One region of the Neorhizobium sp. LMR1-1-1.1 genome, then DNA from elsewhere that is predicted to be linked to it. Evidence: predicted binding sites of a transcription regulator. Region 1 holds the regulator's gene; each other region holds the start of a gene.

What was found. Region 1 encodes PhoB, which activates phosphate uptake and scavenging genes when phosphate is short. Its sites were predicted from a motif close to TGTCATNNANCTGTCAT; they were not measured.
Region 2: MRBLMR1_RS07005 (UDP-2,3-diacylglucosamine diphosphatase) is a predicted target of PhoB. The motif match lies at 2,066-2,082, and genes of this name have one in related genera.
Region 3: MRBLMR1_RS06535 (1-acyl-sn-glycerol-3-phosphate acyltransferase) is a predicted target of PhoB. The motif match lies at 2,239-2,255, and genes of this name have one in related genera.

The regions. Positions count from the first base shown of each region.
Region 1 covers NZ_JBEGHE010000025.1:407,342-412,353, reverse strand. The annotation lists gene MRBLMR1_RS15180 (aspartate aminotransferase family protein) at 1-239, opposite strand, end outside; gene MRBLMR1_RS15175 (GcrA family cell cycle regulator) at 644-1,183, shown strand; gene MRBLMR1_RS15170 (PACE efflux transporter) at 1,383-1,817, shown strand; gene phoB (phosphate regulon transcriptional regulator PhoB) at 1,889-2,572, opposite strand; gene phoU (phosphate signaling complex protein PhoU) at 2,602-3,315, opposite strand; gene pstB (phosphate ABC transporter ATP-binding protein PstB) at 3,363-4,178, opposite strand; gene pstA (phosphate ABC transporter permease PstA) at 4,191-5,012, opposite strand, start outside.
Region 2 covers NZ_JBEGHE010000001.1:1,443,377-1,447,870, reverse strand. The annotation lists gene MRBLMR1_RS07010 (MFS transporter) at 1-1,085, opposite strand, end outside; gene MRBLMR1_RS07005 (UDP-2,3-diacylglucosamine diphosphatase) at 1,201-2,022, opposite strand; gene MRBLMR1_RS07000 (NADP-dependent malic enzyme) at 2,227-4,494, shown strand, end outside.
Region 3 covers NZ_JBEGHE010000001.1:1,338,429-1,342,922, reverse strand. The annotation lists gene MRBLMR1_RS06550 (RgsD C-terminal domain-containing protein) at 1-332, shown strand, start outside; gene MRBLMR1_RS06545 (GNAT family N-acetyltransferase) at 430-882, shown strand; gene MRBLMR1_RS06540 (cupin domain-containing protein) at 933-1,319, shown strand; gene MRBLMR1_RS06535 (1-acyl-sn-glycerol-3-phosphate acyltransferase) at 1,322-2,194, opposite strand; gene thrS (threonine--tRNA ligase) at 2,305-4,323, opposite strand; gene yidD (membrane protein insertion efficiency factor YidD) at 4,444-4,494, opposite strand, start outside.

The sequences.
Region 1 (5,012 bases):
CGCGCCAAGCGCTCCTGCTCCGGGATTTCATAAAGATTGGACAGATGCCAGACCTTCTCGGCCTGCGATTTCAGCGCTTCGACCAGATGCGGATTGGCATGGCCGCAGGACGTGACAGCGACACCCGCACCGAAGTCGAGATATCGCTCGCCGCTTTCCGTCACAAGCCAAACGCCTTCGCCACGCTCAAAGCGCAGCGGGGCCCGGGCAAAGGTGTCGAAAAGCGCAGATTCAGCCATGGCGGCTCACTCCTAATGCATCCGATTGCGGATATTCAAAAAATCAAAATGCCGCCCTCGGGGCGGCCGCGGCACTATCGCCACTCATCCATGTGATGTCAACAAAACTCACGGAAATCTGGGGTTTCAAGGCATTTTGCTGCAAGGACGCAACCCTGCCGACAGCTGTGACAAAAATGACTCTCCCGGAAAGCAAGTTGGGGAAAACCGGGAAATCGATTCGTGGCGATTCCGGGGACTCTTGTCACGGAGTCTGCGGACCTCTAGGTTAAAGATCAATTACTAGACTGCATGCGGCGGAACTAGTCACCAAAAGCATAGATATAGTGCCTGTTGCGAGATGTATCGCGCGACATTGGTGAGGGATTCTGCATGCCACCAACGTTCAAAGGCGGAGAACGGGCATGAACTGGACGGACGAGCGCGTTGAAAAACTGAAAAGGTTGTGGTCGGAAGGCTTGAGCGCCAGCCAGATCGCCGCACAACTTGGAGGCGTAAGCCGCAATGCCGTGATCGGCAAGGTCCATCGCCTCAACCTGCCGGGCCGCGCAAAGGCGGGCGGCACAATCGCGACGAACCGTACGGCAAAGCGCCCAGCAGCAACTACTTCCCGTCCCCAGCAGACATTCGCCACCCGTCCGGCAGCACGCCCGGTCGCCCGTCCGGTCGGCGCAACCGCGCTCAAGGAAGAGGTCGAGTTCGAGGCTTCGCAGGAACTGGTCTACCGTCCCGCTTCCAACGTTGTCCTGCCGATTTCCCGCAAGCTGGCGCTGACCGAATTGACCGAACGCACCTGCAAGTGGCCCGTCGGCGATCCGCTGACGGACGATTTCCACTTCTGTGGCTGTGAGTCCCCGGATAATTCGCCTTACTGCACCTACCATGCGAAGCTCGCCTACCAGCCGGTCAACGAGCGCCGCCGTCCGAGCGCTGCACGGGCGTAAAGTTCGGCACCATAAACAACGATCAAGCGGGCTTCGGCCCGCTTTTTTGTTTGCCGTGCTGCGGGTTCTGCAAGGCAGCCTTGCCCGCCTGCGCCTTGCCTCCTGCGCCACAAACACCTATCTGAAAAGGCGTGAGGACGACCTCCCCCAGAATGGGCATTGATGCCGGGACGACCCGGATAACCCAATGGGGTATAAAATGCGCACGACACGCGACCGTATTCGTCACGCAATCAGCTTCGAAATCATCGGGCTTGCGATTTTCACACCGCTCGCCTCTTTCGTCTTCGGCATACCGGTCGAACATATCGGTGTCGTCGGGATCGTTTCGGCAACGCTGGCGACCGGCTGGAACTATCTCTACAATCTCGGCTTCGACCACCTGATGCAGACGTATCGCGGCGGTACGCAGAAAACCATGGCGCTGCGCGTTGCACATGCCGTGCTGTTCGAACTCGGACTGCTGATCGTGCTCATGCCGTTCATCGCTTGGTATCTGGGCGTGAGCCTGATGCAAGCTCTGGTGATGGATATCTCGTTCGCCCTGTTCTACCTAGTCTATGCGTTCTTCTTCAATCTGGCCTACGACCGGATCTTTCCGCTGCCTGAGTGGCAGGAAGAAGGCAAGGCCTGAAATGCTTCAGCCCGAGGCGGATGACCGCACTCGGGCTTAGAAACCTGCATTCCAGATCTTAATCCTGCAGATCAGGATTCCATCGAATAGCCGGCACCGCGAACGGTGCGGATGACATCCTGCATGTTGGAGAAGTTCAGCGCCTTGCGCAGGCGGCCGACATGCACGTCGACGGTGCGTTCGTCGACATAGATATCGTGGCCCCAGACGCCATCGAGAAGCTGGGAGCGCGAGAAGACGCGGCCGGGCGAGACCATGAGGAATTCCAGGAGACGGAATTCGGTCGGGCCAAGGCGCACTTCACGGCTCTTGCGGTGAACGCGATGGGTCTCGCGATCCAGTTCGATATCACCGCATTTCAGGACGCTGGAGAGAACCTCCGGCTTGGCACGGCGAAGCATCGCCTTGACGCGCGCCATCAGTTCCGGCGTAGAGAAGGGCTTGACGACATAGTCGTCGGCACCGGTCGCCAGACCGCGAACACGTTCGCTTTCCTCGCCGCGCGCTGTCAGCATGATGATCGGCAGGCGCTCAGTCTCTGGCCGCATGCGCAGGCGCCGGCACAATTCGATGCCGGAAACGCCGGGCAGCATCCAGTCGAGAACCAGAAGATCCGGAGCACGCTCCTGAAGCCTGATTTCGGCCTCATCACCTCTCAGAATGGTTTCGACCTCGTAGCCTTCGGCTTCGAGATTATAACGGAGGAGGACGCTGAGCGCCTCCTCGTCTTCCACGACCGCAATTCTCGGCTGCATACTAGATACACTCCATCAGACAGGCAAAATCAGTCAGCAATCGCGCCGACGGTGTTCGCCGTATCGTCCTTGGGACGCTCGCCTTCCGGCACAGCACCCGTCGTCATGTAGTAGATGGTTTCCGCGATGTTGGTCGCGTGGTCACCGATACGCTCGATGTTCTTGGCGCAGAACAGAAGATGCGTGCAGGTGGTGATGTTGCGCGGATCTTCCATCATGTAGGTCAAGAGTTCGCGGAAGAGCGATGTGTACATGGCGTCGATTTCTTCATCGCGCAGGCGGATCGCTTCGGCCTTTTCGGCAGAACGGCTGGCATAGACGTCCAGCACTTCCTTCAATTGAACGGCAGCGAGATCGGAGAGGTGTTCCAGACCGCGGGCGAGTTTGCGGGGAACGCCATGGCCCTGAACCGCAATGACGCGCTTGGCGGTGTTCTTGCCGAGATCGCCGACGCGTTCCAGGTCGGCTGCGATGCGCAGCGTCCCGATGATTTCGCGCAGGTCGGCAGCCATCGGCTGACGCTTGGCGATGGTGACGATCGCCTTGTCCTGGATCTCGCGCTCGGCGTGATCCAGGATCACGTCGTCGGAGATAACTTTCTGGGCCAGGGCAGAGTCACCATTGACCAGAGCGCGCACGGCATCGCCGCACATCTGTTCTGCAAGGCCACCCATTTCCGAGATGCGGCGGCGCAGATACTTCAGTTCTTCGTCGTAGGCCGACAGGATATGACTTGATACCATCTCTTTGTCCTCAAAATCCGTAGCAGCGGGCAACAGGCAACGGCCAATCAGCCGAAGCGGCCCATGATGTAATCCTGGGTGCGCTGGTCATCCGGATTGGTGAACATCTTGTCCGTGTCATTCTCTTCGACCAGCTGGCCGAGGTGGAACATGGCGGTACGCTGGGATACGCGGGCGGCCTGCTGCATCGAGTGGGTGACGATAACGATCGTATAGTTGGCGCGCAGTTCGTGGATCAGTTCCTCGACCTTTGCGGTGGCGATCGGGTCGAGCGCCGAGCAGGGTTCGTCCATCAAGATGACTTCCGGCGAAACTGCAACCGCACGGGCGATGCAGAGACGCTGCTGCTGACCACCGGACAGGCCGGTGCCGCCTTCATGCAGGCGATCCTTGACTTCCGCCCAGAGGCCGGCGCGCTGAAGGCTTGCCTCGACGATCTGGTCCATATCCGCCTTGTTGCGGGCAAGACCGTGGATGCGCGGGCCATAGGCGATGTTTTCGTAGATCGACTTGGGGAACGGGTTCGGCTTCTGGAACACCATGCCGACGCGGGCGCGAAGTTCCACGACGTCGATTTCCTTGTCGTAGATATCATCTTCATCAAGGGTGATCTTGCCGGTGACGCGGCAGCCCTCGATCGTGTCGTTCATGCGGTTGAGCGTGCGCAGGAAGGTCGACTTGCCGCAACCCGAGGGGCCGATCAGCGCCGTCACCGTGTTTTCGCGGACATTCAGGTTCACGTCGAAAAGCGCGCGCTTCTCGCCGTAATAGACTGATACGTCCTTGCCAATCATCTTGTACGCGACTTCATTCATCTTCTTGTCCAGCGCCTTCTCAACTGCTGCTTCTGACAACATATTCATTGTGTCGATCTCCTACCAACGGCGTTCGAAGCGCCGACGCAACAGAATTGCACCAACATTCATGACCACGAGGAACAGGAGCAGGATAATGATCGCTCCCGAAGTTCTTTCGACGAAGGCGCGTTCCGCCTCGTTTGCCCACATGTAGATCTGCACCGGCAGTGCTGTCGACGGATCCATCGGCGTCGTCGGATAGTTGGCGACGAAGGCGACCATGCCGATCAGGAGCAGCGGTGCGGTTTCGCCGAGAGCATGCGCCAGACCGATGATCGTACCGGTCAGGATGCCCGGCATGGCAAGCGGCAGGACGTGATGGAAGATGGTCTGCATCTTCGAGGCGCCGAGGCCGAGAGCCGCCGCGCGGATCGAGGGCGGAACCGCCTTCAATGCAGCGCGGGTGGCGATGATGATCGTCGGAAGCGTCATCAGCGTCAGGACCAGGCCGCCGACCAGCGAAGCCGAGCGCGGCAGGCCCATGAAGTTGATGAAGACCGCCAGACCCAAGAGACCATAAACGATGGAGGGGACGGCCGCGAGGTTGTTGATGTTCACCTCGATCAGGTCGGTGAACTTGTTCTTCGGCGCGAATTCCTCAAGATAGATCGAGGCGGCAACGCCGATCGGCAGCGCCAGGACGAGCACGATCAGCATCATGTAGAAGGAGCCGATCAAGGCCACGCCGACGCCGGCAGCTTCCGGACGGCTGGAATTGCCGTTAACGAAAATGCCGGTGTTGAAGTGCTTTCCGAGGGCGCCGGATTCCGCAAGCTGGTTCATCCAGCCGACCTGCTGGTCGGAAACCTTACGGTTGTTTTCCGACACGGAGAGATCGAT
Region 2 (4,494 bases), on a different contig from region 1:
AGTTGCCGGTAGATGACGCCGGCAAGCAGCGTCGAGATCGCCAGGAATGCACCGTTATAGGCGACATAGACGCCCTGCGCCGATGCCTGCTGATCCTCTGCAACCATTTCCGACAGACGGTATTGCAGCCCCAGGTGAACACAGGCGAAGCTGAAAGCGTGGAAAATCTGCAGGATCCCGTAATACCAGACATCCGAGCCGAACGGAAAGAACACCCAGCGCAGGATCGCCATCAGGCAACCGAAACGCAGCAACCCCAAGGCCGTGAGGCGTCTTGCAAGGCCGCCGGAGATGAAAAAAATGCCGATTTCGGCAATCACGCCAATGCACCAGAGCGCGGAGATCACGGCATTCGAAAAGCCCATGCCCTGCCACTGGATCGTGCTGAAACCGTAAAACATCCCGTGGCTCGACTGGATGAGCGATGCACCGATCAGCAGGAGATGGACGGAAGCACCGAGTGGACGGCGTAATGTCCTCGGAGACGGTTCCACTGTGCGCCTGCTGATCGTCTGGTCAAGCCGAGGCGCGATGAAGGCAACGGCAAATGAAGTCAGAAGCACCGCAACCAGCATCAGCGGGATCGCGATATTGCCGATTGCGCTCGAAAGGCTTCCGGCGACCAGCGTCGTCACGACAAAACCAACCGATCCCCAGACCCGCATCTTCCCGTAGTGAAATCCCCAGCGCTTGACGCCGGAGATAGAGATCGATTCAACGATCGGCGTATAGGGGGCAAACAACGCTGCCTGTACTGCCACGGCGGCAAGCACGACCCAGAAATCGCCGCTGACCAGCAGACCGAGAACGGAGACTATCGACGTCGCCGCTGACCAGGCGAGGATATGGCGCGGATCTCGAGCACGGGCACTGAGAGAGCCCGTCCCCATGGCGACAAAAACGCGAAACACCACCTGGGCCGCGAGGATCGCGCCGATCTGCATTGCGCTGAAATTCAGGCCATGCAGCCACACGGGCAAGTAAGGCACGAGAATGCCGTTGAGCGACATCGGTGCGGCATAGGCGAGCGAGCAGCGAAGCTGGAACTGCGGCGGAGCCGCAGACGATTTTGCAGAAATGTTCACGGAATCACAAACGGCGATGAAAGTCTGCGAAGACTATCACCGCCGTTTGCAATGAAAACCGGATTACACGTTTTATGCGAAAACAAAGTGTATCGGTCGTGAAGATTTCGTCAGGTCAGGCAGCCTGCATGTTCTTCGTCTTCGCCGGTGCCGGTAGGGCATGCAGCTCGGCTGTCACCTTGATGTCGCGCCAGGTAATCAGTTCAAGCGTTCCGTCATGATGTTCGGCAATTGCCGTGCAGCTTTCCACCCAGTCGCCGGTATTGACGTAATGGATGCCGTCGATATCGGTCATCACCGCGTGGTGAATATGGCCGCAGATGACGCCATCGACCTTGCTGCGCCTTGCCTCGTCGGCGACGACCTTCTGGAACTCACCGATGAAATTGACCGCATGCTTGACCTGCAGCTTCGCCCAGGCAGAGAAAGACCAGTAAGGCATGCCCAGACGACGGCGGGCCGCCGCAAGCACGACGTTGATGGCGATTGCCACGTCATACGCCCAGTCGCCCAGATAGGCGAGAAGGCGAGCGTTGCGCACGACCACGTCGAATTCGTCGCCGTGAAGCACGAGATATTTCTTGCCGTCAGCCATCTCATGGATCGCACGATCCGCGACTTCGATGCCGCCGAAATGGGTGCCCGGAAAATCCCGCAGGAATTCGTCGTGATTGCCGGGGATATAGACGATGCGGGTGCCCTTGCGCGCCTTGCGCAACAGCTTCTGAACCACGTCGTTGCAGCCCTGCGGCCAGAACCAGCTGCGCTTCAGCCGCCAGCCGTCGACAATGTCACCGACTAGAAACACCGTATCCGCTTCATGATATTTGAGAAAATCCAGCAGGAGTTCCGTCCGCGCCGCCTTCGAGCCGAGATGCACGTCGGAGATGAACAAGGTCCTGAAATTCCTGGTCTCACCTGTCGCTGTCACGGAAATCGTCCTTTCATAGCCAGCCCCGCCGCCTGAAAACCAGAGTCTTGTTTCAGGATGATGACAGGAGGTCTTTTCGGTGCGACAGCTGCCCCTTGGGAATTCCTTACATCGATCAAATTAGCTGCTGTTACACGGCGCTGTTTGATGTAATGAGGGGCCGCATTCTCCCATACGGACCGGGAAAAACAGACTAAAGCAGGAGCGAGCATGGACGCGCAGGATAAATCAAAGTCGGCCCCACCGAGCAGTGCGGATCTTGACGAACAGGCGCTGTTCTTCCACCGGCATCCGCGTCCGGGCAAGCTGGAAATCCAGGCGACCAAGCCGCTCGGAAACCAGCGCGACCTGGCGCTCGCCTATTCTCCGGGTGTTGCAGCTCCCTGCCTCGCAATCCGCGACAATCCGGAAGCCGCTGCCGAATATACGGCGCGCGCCAATCTCGTTGCGGTCATTTCCAATGGTACGGCCGTCCTCGGGCTCGGCAATATCGGCCCGCTGGCATCGAAGCCGGTGATGGAAGGCAAGGCCGTCCTGTTCAAGAAGTTCGCCGGTATCGACGTGTTCGATATCGAGATCGATGCGGCCGGCATCGACGAGATGGTATCGACCGTTTCCGCACTGGAGCCGACTTTCGGCGGCATCAACCTTGAAGACATCAAGGCGCCTGAATGTTTCGAAGTCGAGCGCCGGTTGCGCGAGAAGATGAACATCCCGGTCTTCCATGACGACCAGCACGGTACCGCCATCATCGTTGCAGCCGCGATCCTGAATGGCCTGGAACTGGCCGGCAAGTCGATCACCAACGTCAAGATCGTCACGTCGGGCGCCGGTGCAGCCGCGCTCGCCTGCCTCAATCTTCTCGTTTCGCTCGGCGCGAAGAAGGAGAATATCTGGGTCCACGACATCGAAGGCCTCGTTTATGAAGGCCGTACCGAGCTGATGGACGAATGGAAGTCGGTCTATGTGCAGAAGAGCGACAATCGCGTTCTCGCCGACAGCATCGACGGCGCAGACGTCTTCCTCGGCCTTTCTGCCCCGGGCGTGCTGAAGCCGGAACTGCTTGTGCGCATGGCAGAAAAGCCGCTGATCATGGCGCTTGCCAATCCGACGCCGGAAATCATGCCGGAACTCGCCCGTCAGGCGCGTCCGGACGCAATGATCTGCACCGGCCGGTCCGACTTTCCGAACCAGGTGAACAACGTTCTCTGTTTCCCGTATATCTTCCGCGGCGCGCTCGATTGCGGCGCGAGCACGATCAACGAGGAAATGAAGATGGCCGCAGTCAAGGCCATCGCAGCGCTTGCCCGTGAAGAAGTGTCAGATGTCGCGGCGAAGGCCTATTCCGGCGAGACGCCGATCTTCGGCCCGACCTATCTCATTCCGTCGCCCTTCGATCCGCGCCTCATCCTGCGCATTGCCCCGGCAGTGGCACGTGCAGCTGCCGAAAGCGGTGTTGCCGCCCGTCCGATTCAGGATTTCGAAGCCTATCTCGACCAGCTGAACCGTTTCGTCTGGCGCTCCGGCTTTGTGATGAAGCCGATCTTCGCGACAGCCAAGGCATCCGAAAAGAAGCGCGTGATCTTTGCCGAAGGCGAAGACGAGCGTGTACTGCGCGCGGCCCAGGTTCTGCTCGAGGAAGAGATTGCCCGCCCGATCCTGATCGGCCGTCCTTCCGTCATCGAAGCGCGTCTGGAACGTTTCGGCATCCGCATCCGCCCGAATGTCGATTTCGGCGTGGTCAATCCGGAAGACGATCCCCGTTACCGCGAATATGTCGAGGATTATTTCGCGCTGGTCGGCCGCAACGGCATCAATCCGGAAGCCGCTCGCACGATCGTGCGTACCAACAACACCGTGATCGGCGCGCTGTCGGTCAAGCGTGGCGAAGCCGATGCGCTGATCTGCGGCGTTGAAGGCCGTTATGATCGCCACCTGCGCGACGTCAACCAGATCATCGGCAAGCGCGCCGGTGCCTGCACCAATGCCGGCCTCAGCCTCCTGATCTCCCAGCGCGGCGCGATGTTCTTCACCGACACGTTCGTGAACTACAATCCGACCGCCGAGGAGATTGCCGAAATCACCATCCTCGCTGCTCAGGAAGTTCGCCGCTTCGGCATCGTGCCGAAGGCCGCGCTGATCTGCCATTCGAATTTCGGTTCCCGCGATTCGGAAAGCGCCCGCAAGATGCGTGCGGCTCTGGAAATCATCCGCAAGGATGCGCCGGAACTCGAAGTCGATGGCGAAATGCAGGGTGGTTCAGCGCTGGACGAGGCGCTGCGCAAGCGCGCCATGCCGAACAGCACACTAACCGGCGAAGCCAATCTTCTGGTCTTCCCGAACCTCGATGCTGCCAGCATTTCGCTCGGTCTCGTGCGGACGATGATGGACGGACTGCATGTCGGTCCGATCCTGCTCGGCACAGCCAAACCGGCGCATATCCTGTCGCAGACCGTAACATCCCGCGGCGTCGTCAAC
Region 3 (4,494 bases), on a different contig from region 1:
TCCAGGTCGAGGCAGGCAAGCTCACCCAGGCGGTGCTGCAGCACAAGGCGGCCCAGATAACCCTCAAGCTGGTTTCCCAGCCTGGTGGCGAGGCTATTGCCGATACCGCGTGGTCGGTGCTGACCGCCGCCGGTGACGTCGTCAACGAAAGCGTCAGCGCGTTTTCAACCATGGTCCTGTCGGAAGGCGATTATCTGGCCGTCGCCCGCAACAAGGACAAGACCTACCAGCGTGAGTTCAGCGTCAAGGCCGGCCGCAATACCGATGTCGAGGTCCTGATGCGCAATCCACGCAACAGTGGCGAAACGGCAGCGGTCGAGCCGCAGGACTGATCCATATCCACTGGTCTGGATCACGTGCATTTGCCGCTTTCCCGCGCGCCATTCCTGTGATGAAATTTCCCCGTCGACACAGGGGGAATTCAAGATCGTGATCAGACTGGCAGTCGCAGCAGACGAGAATGATATCAGGACCTGCGCGGAAGGCGCCTATACCCGTTACATCACGGTGATCGGCCGACGACCGGCACCGATGGACGCCGACTTTGCGGCACAGATTGCCGTCGGCCATGTGCATGTCTCGACCGGCCCTGCCGGAGAGCTGCAGGGTTTCATCGTCTTTTTCGTCGAGGCCGAGCACATCATGCTGGAAAATGTCGCCGTCATGCCCGCCGCCGCCGGCAAGGGTATCGGCAAGGCCCTGATCGGCTTTTGCGAAGACGAGGCCCGCCGCCTTGGCTTCTCCGCGGTGCAGCTCTACACCAACGAGAAGATGACCGAGAACCTGTCGATCTATCCGCGCCTCGGTTATGTCGAGATCGACCGCCGTACGGAAAACGGCTTCAACCGGGTCTATTTCGAGAAAAGGCTAAGCCTCGCATAGAGGGCCAAGGGCCAGTTTCATCTCTGGCCGACAGACGGGAGGAGATTGGAATGCGCAGAGACTTCGACCCCGACACCGTTACGCCCGATGGCAGACCACCCGCCAAAGGCATGGTTTTCGATCCGAAGACCGAGGGCGCATGGCGCGGTTCGTTATTTGGCGAGGTGCTCAACGGGCCGGTCACCGTTCTCGCCTATGGCAATGACACGCCCGGACAAGGGCCGAGGCTGCATGTCCATCCCTATGACGAGACTTTCATCATCATCGAGGGACGCGCTCGCTTTTTCGTTGGTGATGCCGTGATCGAGGCCGAAGCCGGAGAAGCCGTGTTGGGACCAGCCGGTGTGCCCCACCGCTTCGAGAATATCGGCACCGGGAGGCTGCAGACGATCGACATCCACCACTCCACCCGTTGGATACAGACGGATCTGGATTAGGGTCAGGCTGCTTCTTTTCGCAACGCCTGCCGCCGCTCCTGAAACTTCGCCAACCGCGAACGCCTGACCGGGCGCATCGAAAATACCGCGTCATGGAGCACCGTCAGCAGGTCCTTGCGTTCCTTGATGTTGGAAAGTTCTTCCCAGGTCATCATCGCCCCGACACGCGCCCGGATCGAGCTGCCGGAAAGCCGCTTGAACTCGCGGATCAGCAATGACAGCCTGAGCGTCAGCGACAGCTTGCTCGCAATGTGGAAGAGCGGGCCGTTCTGGCCTTCGAAATAGATCGGCACGACATTGGCCTTGGCGGTCTGCACCAGCTTTGCCGCAAAAATCTTCCAGGGAAGATCCTGCGCCATGCCGAAACCCTTCTTCGCGGTGGCGACGCCGCCGGCCGGAAAGATGATGATCGTCACGCCTTCTTTCAGAAGCTTCAGCGCTTCGTGGCGCGTCTGCATGTTGATAACCAGCGCTTCCTTCGTTTCCTCGAAGGAGACAGGCAGCGAATAGGGCGCCATTTCCGGCACCTTCAGCAGTTCGTCATTGATCAGGACACGGAACGGTCGGCCAAGCTGTTCGGCCATGGCCAGAACCGCAATTCCGTCGCCGATGCCGAACGGATGGTTGGCGACGATGACGAGCGGACGCCCGTGCTCGACAACAGGCAGCCACTCCCCCTGCACGTCGAGTTCGACATCGATGAGATCGAGCATCTTGCCGAACACGCGATCGGTCTTGCCGACGATGTCCTTGCGCCAGATGTCATAGAGGCGGGCATAACGGTCGCGGCCGGATAGTCCCTCGATGGAGCGGATAAACCAACGCTTGAGGCGCGGATCGCGCTCGTTGGCGTAAGAGAGTTCCTTGAAGCGCATTCTGTCTCCGCGGAAGCTCCGCCCATTCATCACGAGCTTATAATATTTCAGTCCGATGACAATATTCTGACAGCGCCCGTGCATGACGGGCGCTGTCGATGTTTCAAAGATCAGGCAGCCTTGACCTTGGCAGCCTTGCGGCGCTTGACGTCCGGCGGCGTGGCTTCATCGACCAGCGAGGCAAGTGCCTCGTCGAGAGACATGGCCGTCTGCGCCTGCGAGCCGAGGCGACGGATGTTGACCGAACGCTGCTCTGCTTCCTGACGGCCGCAGACGATGATCACCGGAACCTTGGCAACCGAATGCTCGCGGACCTTGTAGTTGATCTTTTCGTTGCGGAAGTCGGTTTCGACCTGCAGGCCTGCCTCGCGCAGCTGCTCGGCAACCTCGCGGCCGTAGTCGTCGGCATCGGACGTGATCGTTGCAACGACGACCTGCGTCGGCGCGAACCACAGCGGCATATGGCCGGCGAAGTTTTCGATCAGGATGCCGAGGAAACGTTCCATCGAGCCGCAGATGGCGCGGTGGATCATCACCGGCTGGGTCTTTTCCGAGTTCTGGTCGATATAGAACGCGCCGAACCGTTCCGGCAGGTTGAAGTCGACCTGCGTCGTGCCGCACTGCCATTCACGGCCGATCGCGTCCTTCAGCGTATATTCGAACTTCGGACCGTAAAACGCGCCCTCGCCCGGCAGGATGCCGGTTTTGATGCGGCCGCCCGACTGTTCCTCGATCGTCTTCAACACATCCGTCATCACGCTTTCGGCGCGATCCCACAGATCGTCGGTGCCGACGCGCTTTTCGGGACGCGTGGACAGTTTTACGACGACTTCCTCGAAGCCGAAATCTTCATAGACCGACAGGATCAGCGCGTTGATTCGCAGGCATTCCGCCGCCAGCTGCTCATCGGTGCAGAAGACGTGCGCATCGTCCTGCGTGAAGCCACGCACGCGCATCAGACCGTGAAGCGCACCGGATGCTTCGTAGCGATGCACGAGACCGAATTCGGCAAGACGGATCGGCAGTTCGCGGTAAGACTTCAGACCATGCTTGAAGATCTGCACATGGCCGGGGCAGTTCATCGGCTTCAGCGCGAAGACGCGGTTATCCGCCTCCTCGTCCTTCGGATGGGTGAAGGCGTAGGCGGATTTAACCGCAAACATGTTTTCCTGGTACCAGCCCCAGTGACCCGACGTTTCCCACAGCGAGGCGTCAAGCACCTGCGGTGCATTGACCTCTTCATAGGTGCCGGCCAGACGGCGGCGCATATAGGCCGTCAGCGTCTGGAACATGCGCCAGCCCTTGCCGTGCCAGAACACCACGCCCGGACCTTCTTCCTGGAAATGGAAGAGATCCATCTCGCGGCCGAGCTTGCGGTGGTCGCGCTTTTCGGCTTCGGCGAGAACGTGGAGATACTGGTCCAGCTCTTCCTGGGTCGCCCAGGCCGTACCGTAGATGCGCGTCAGCATTGGCTTGGTGGAATCGCCGCGCCAGTATGCGCCGGCAACCTTCATCAGCTTGAAGGCAGTGCCGATCTGGCCAGTCGAGGCCATGTGCGGACCACGGCAGAGGTCGAACCAGCCGCCCTGATTGTAGATCTTCAGGTCCTGGCCTTCCGGGATCATGTCGACCAGCTCGACCTTGTAGGCCTCGCCCTTGTCGGCAAACACGTCCTTGGCCTTTTCGCGCGTCCAGATCTCCTTGGTGAAGGCGGCATTCTTCTGAATGATCTCCTTCATCTTCTTTTCGATCTTCGGCAGATCTTCGGGCGTGAAGGGCCAGTCCTCTCTGCTTTCCGGATGGACGCGCTTGAAGTCGTAGTAGAAACCGTTCTCGATAACCGGGCCGATCGTCACCTGGGTGCCAGGCCACAGGTCCTGCACGGCCTCGGCCATGACGTGAGCGGCATCGTGGCGGATGAGTTCCAGCGCGCGCGGATCGGTGCGCGTGACGATCTCGATCTTGCCATCGGTGACGGGATCGGAGAGATCGCGCAACTCGCCATCGAGCGCGATTGCGACGGCCTTCTTGGCCAGCGACTTGGAAATGGATTCGGCAACGGCAAAACCGGTCGTGCCCGCGTCGAACGCGCGAACGGAGCCATCGGGAAATGTAAGGGAAACGGACATCTGAATTCTCCTGTCCAGTCCCGCCAACGAATGCGGGTGGTCAAAAAAGGACCGCGGCGGCTTTGGCCGAAGCGGCATCGAACGCGTGCGTGATAGTCAAAAATCGCGGCGGAGTAAAGATTACGAGGCCTTTCGGCCCCAGCGCCAAAGCCGCCACGGCATCCATTGCCG